One region of the Desulfobacca acetoxidans DSM 11109 genome, then DNA from elsewhere that is predicted to be linked to it. Evidence: riboswitches for the same ligand, from Rfam matches in the RefSeq annotation. Region 1 holds a riboswitch; the other holds the start of a gene.
The links. A riboswitch is a leader RNA that binds a small molecule or an ion and turns the genes downstream of it on or off. The one in region 1 is predicted to bind cobalamin.
Positions count from the first base shown of each region.

Region 1 (2,201 bases):
GAGGTCAGATTATACACCTGGGTTTGATCGCGCCCGTCGCCGTTCAGGAAGGCTCCTTCCTGGAGATTCTTAAATTGGGTGTTGGTACCAGACAGACCCACAGTTCCTCTGACCACTGAGCTGCCGGTGGCGGTATCGCGCAGATAGGAATGGTACATATCATAGCCATAGTCGTTCCAGCTCTGCAGGGTGCTGAACTCAACCCTATGGCCCGGGGCGATATCCCAACTTATCTTGCCGTTCATACTGTAATCATTCCAGTTATAATCACCGGTATCTCCAATAATGTTGGTGGGGGTGCCGGTGGTCGTATGAGTAGGTTGCCAGCCCACCACCTGGGTGGCCGGGGTCCCCGTGCTGGCCGTTTTGGTCACCAGGCTGGAGGGGTAGCCGGCGGAGATGCGATAATTAAATCCCGCCTGAACACTCACTTTATTCCAGAGGCGGTCCCCCACTCCGAGGTAGTAGGTCCAGGAATCGTAGGTGCCATAGCCGCCCTGGGCTACACATTCCAGTTTCTTCGGGGTCTTGGTAATGATATTGATGACCCCGCCCATGGCGTTGCCCCCATACAAGGCGGAAAATGGTCCCCGGACTACCTCTATGCGTTCGATATTTTCCACCGGCATACTGCTCCAGGCCACGCCGTTGCTGTAGGCGTTGGCAATGTTCTGGCCGTCCAGCAGAACCAAGGTGCGTTTCTGGCCCTCCGCCGGGAAACCGCGCAGATTCACGTTGGTCATACTATCTCCATAGATTCGGCGCCGATTATCGACTGCTCCGGGAACCTGGGCCAAGGCTTCGTCCACCGTCTTGATGTTCTGTTTCCTTAGGTCGTCCTTGGTGATAACGGTAATACTGGCCGGAACATCGTCGGGGTTGCGTTCGGTCCTGGTAGCCGTCACGACAACCTTATCGATGCCATGGACTTTTTCTGCATCCTCCAAGATTTTTGCCTGGGTATCCACAGTAGTCCGGCCAACAGTGGCCTCTTCCTCCGGCAACGATACTTTCCGGTCCCACTCCTGAGCAGACCCAATCCCAGACGACACCACTAAGACTACCAGAACAGACAACCAACATTTCATTGTTCTTTCCCCTTTCATGATTTCTCAAGCGTAGTTGTTGCCACCATCAACATCTTATTTGCCCCTTACCCTGTTCTTCTTCATTGATGGACCAAAAAAAATCCTTGAGTCCTTATGGACCCAAGGATTGCACCCAGTTTAGCTTGTTCCTCAGGTTGGCTGGAAAGATTTACCTATCTCTCGCCCCTCAGCCGGTCTCAATACGACGTTAAAACGCGGCATCTCGGTTACAGGCAGGTCTTCTGGCTCCCGGATCATTCTCTTCCCTACGCCTTCCCATCTTCATTGCCCAAGACAGTGGCATACTGTAGGATTCGTCCCCGGTTACAGCGGCGGGACCGTGCCGGATTTGCACCGGCTTCCCTATTAAGCCCCTCAGGGCTCCTGTAACTTTAACAACAAAATGTCTTTGGAGAGGCACCCCTCCCTTCCGAATAGTTAAGTATTACCCGCCTTTAATCCCGGCCTAGAACGTCTATTGGTCCCCCACCTGATATTTGGCGAGATAGCCTCGCGGCGTAACCAGGTAGGGACCGTATTGGAAACTTTGGGAATTGCCCACTATAATGATGGTTTGCATATCCACCGGCTGTTTCGGGAGATGCTCCAGAGTGGTCACGATGATTTCCTCTCCCGCGCGCCTGGCCCGCCTTACCAGACCCACGGGGGTGAGAGGTTCCCGATAGCGGAGGACAAGCTCCACCACCGCTTTCAACTGCCAATCCCGTTTCTTGCTTTTGGGATTGTAGAGGACGATGACAAAATCACCCTGAGCCGCTGCCTCAACCCTTCGCTGGATAATTTCCCAGGGGGTGAGGAGGTCGCTCAGCGAGATGGCGGCAAAATCGTGCATCAGAGGGGCTCCTAAAAGCGCGGCTCCCGCCGTTAGGGCCGGGATGCCAGGAATCACCTCGAGAGAAAAGTCCAACTCGTCGTTGCTATCAACCTGGCCCACTTTAAGGCCCTGCACGGCACAGAGTTCCAAGACCAAACCGGCCATACCATAGATACCCGCATCCCCGCCGGATACCAGGGCCACCCACTGGCCGGCTCGGGCCCGGTCGATGGCGGCCTGGCAGCGTTTGACTTCACCCTGCATCCCGGTAGCCACCA
Region 1 covers NC_015388.1:2,485,814-2,488,014, forward strand. Annotated here, with positions in the region: gene DESAC_RS11115 (TonB-dependent receptor plug domain-containing protein) at 1-1,088, opposite strand, end outside; cobalamin riboswitch at 1,304-1,491, opposite strand; gene cobJ (precorrin-3B C(17)-methyltransferase) at 1,564-2,201, opposite strand, start outside.

Region 2 (2,201 bases), 1.6 Mb from region 1:
GATTTATGAGACGAAGTTGCTCATTTGATGAAACCTTATAACTCTGGCAACATAACCGGATTCCCCCAACCCCTAAACCGAGGGTTAAGGAGCGATAATAACCGATAAGGCACCTTTCTATTAATCTTTGCCATAAAGAAAATGGTGAAGATTAAAGATTTTATTGCTAGTCACGGCTGGGTTTTCAAACTCTTTTTGTATTCCGAGGGACTTCGGCCCTCAATTTTTCTAAAAACTCTTCCAAAGTAAGATAGATCACCAAACCCAACGGCATAACAGGCCTCGGAAATATTCAAGTTATCATCTTTCATGAGTGCTTTGGCCTGGGTCACCCGTTTGCGGTTGAGGTATTCTTTGAAAGACAGTCCCATGATTTCCTTGAATTTCCGGACAAAATGAAATTTGCTCAAGTTGCTGATTTGACAGACCTTGTCCAAAGTCAACGCCTCATGATAGTTCTCATCAATAAATTGAACCGCCTTGGTGATGACATTGTATTCCTGCTTTGCCATTCCCGGGATCAACCTTCTTTCCAGGGAAATGAGGGCTTGACAAAGCAGTTGCAGTCGTTCAGCGATCAACTGATAGACATTTCGCATCATGGCCGAATGGACGCTCAGTTTCAGGAAGCTCTCTCTGGACAGGAGGAGAACTTCCATAGTCGTCAAGGACTCAATATCATACAGGGAGGAGCCATTTTCCAAAGCAGCCATCTCCCCAAAAAGCTCCCCGTCTCCGAGGAGATGGAATCGTATCGTTTCACCATACCTATCCTTCACTCTCATCTCTGCCGTTCCCGACATGACAATACCAATGCGGTCAATGCTTTCTCCTGTCTGACTCAGAAGAAATCTTTTTGGAAAAACCTCTTTCTTCGAAGACGCTGCTATTTCACGCAAGCAATTCTCCGGGAGTCCTAAAAAAATTTTAGTGGCTCTTATGACCTGCATGGTGTTAAGCCAACGATTCCCATTTTGGATCGGTTGAAATCTCTATCCCCAATGAGCTCTTGAAAGCCGAGCTGATAATTTCCAATATTCTCCTTCAATATACTTACTCTTTTGTCCCATCCGGCCCCAAAAAACTAAGGGATGATCAAAAAAAAATCCCTGAGTCCGTGCGGACCCAAGGATTGCACCCAGATTACTTGATCCCTGGCTTGGCTATAAAGATTTGCCTTCTCTTCATAACCCAGGCATACCCATTACCTCGTGGGTATACCAATAAGCTCACAGGCAGGTCTTCTGACTCCCGGATTATCCTAGTCCCTGCGCCTTCCCATTCCCTTCAGGTAAACAGTGGCAATTGCAGGTTTCGTCCCCGGTTACAGCGGCGGGACCGCGCCGGGTTCGCACCGGCTTCCCTATTAAACCCCTTGGGGTGCCTGAAACTAAAAAAGTGTATAATTTGATTTGCCGTCTTTGTCAAGAGAAAAAACTTTCTATAGGTTGATTAGATTTTATTACAAGATAATAATAACACCGTATAATTCAATCTTCCCGAGCTATCATGTTCGTCTCCGTATTTAAAGACGAGCCCTAAAAATGCGCCTGTTTTCTTCCAGGACACCCCTGAGCCAGATCGTCTCAAAATCTCTGGGTTAGTCGGACCCCGGCGCGTCCAGATTGGTTTATTGATATTGAAACTGAATTCAACTTTTTTCCGTTGACAAAAAGAATAGATTCACAATATAATCATTTCGCTTCAGGTGCCCCCTTGGGCTTAATAGGGAAGCCGGTGCAAATCCGGCACGGTCCCGCCGCTGTAACCGGGGACGAAACCTGCAATTGCCACTGTTTACCTGAAGGGAATGGGAAGGCGCAGGGACTAGGATGATCCGGGAGTCAGAAGACCTGCCTGTAACGAAAGTGCCGTAGTCCGACGTAAAGCTGGATCAGGCCAGGCAGCAGGAGGTAGGGAAAATCTCCTCCGCCCCCCCCGAGGAACAAGTTAAGCTGGGTGCAATCCTTGGGTCCACACGGACTCAAGGTTTTTTATTTGAACCGCCTGCACCCGCAGCGCTCCGGGTCAACTACCCATGAGCTTAAAAAAGCTAACCATATTCCTCGTTATATCCTTAGTCGTGACGCCGGCCGCGGTCGTTGCCAAGATAACCTCTTTACCCGCTGAAAAAGAATCTAGTCCACTAACAACTCGGGGGGAGCACCAACGCTCTACCCCTCAAATACCGGATACCCCGG
Region 2 covers NC_015388.1:926,722-928,922, forward strand. Annotated here, with positions in the region: gene DESAC_RS15015 (helix-turn-helix domain-containing protein) at 171-950, opposite strand; cobalamin riboswitch at 1,218-1,403, opposite strand; cobalamin riboswitch at 1,690-1,875, shown strand; gene DESAC_RS16450 (lytic transglycosylase domain-containing protein) at 2,039-2,201, shown strand, end outside.
Region 2: linked by a shared signal. The riboswitch ahead of DESAC_RS15015 (helix-turn-helix domain-containing protein) and the one ahead of DESAC_RS11115 (TonB-dependent receptor plug domain-containing protein) in region 1 are both predicted to bind cobalamin.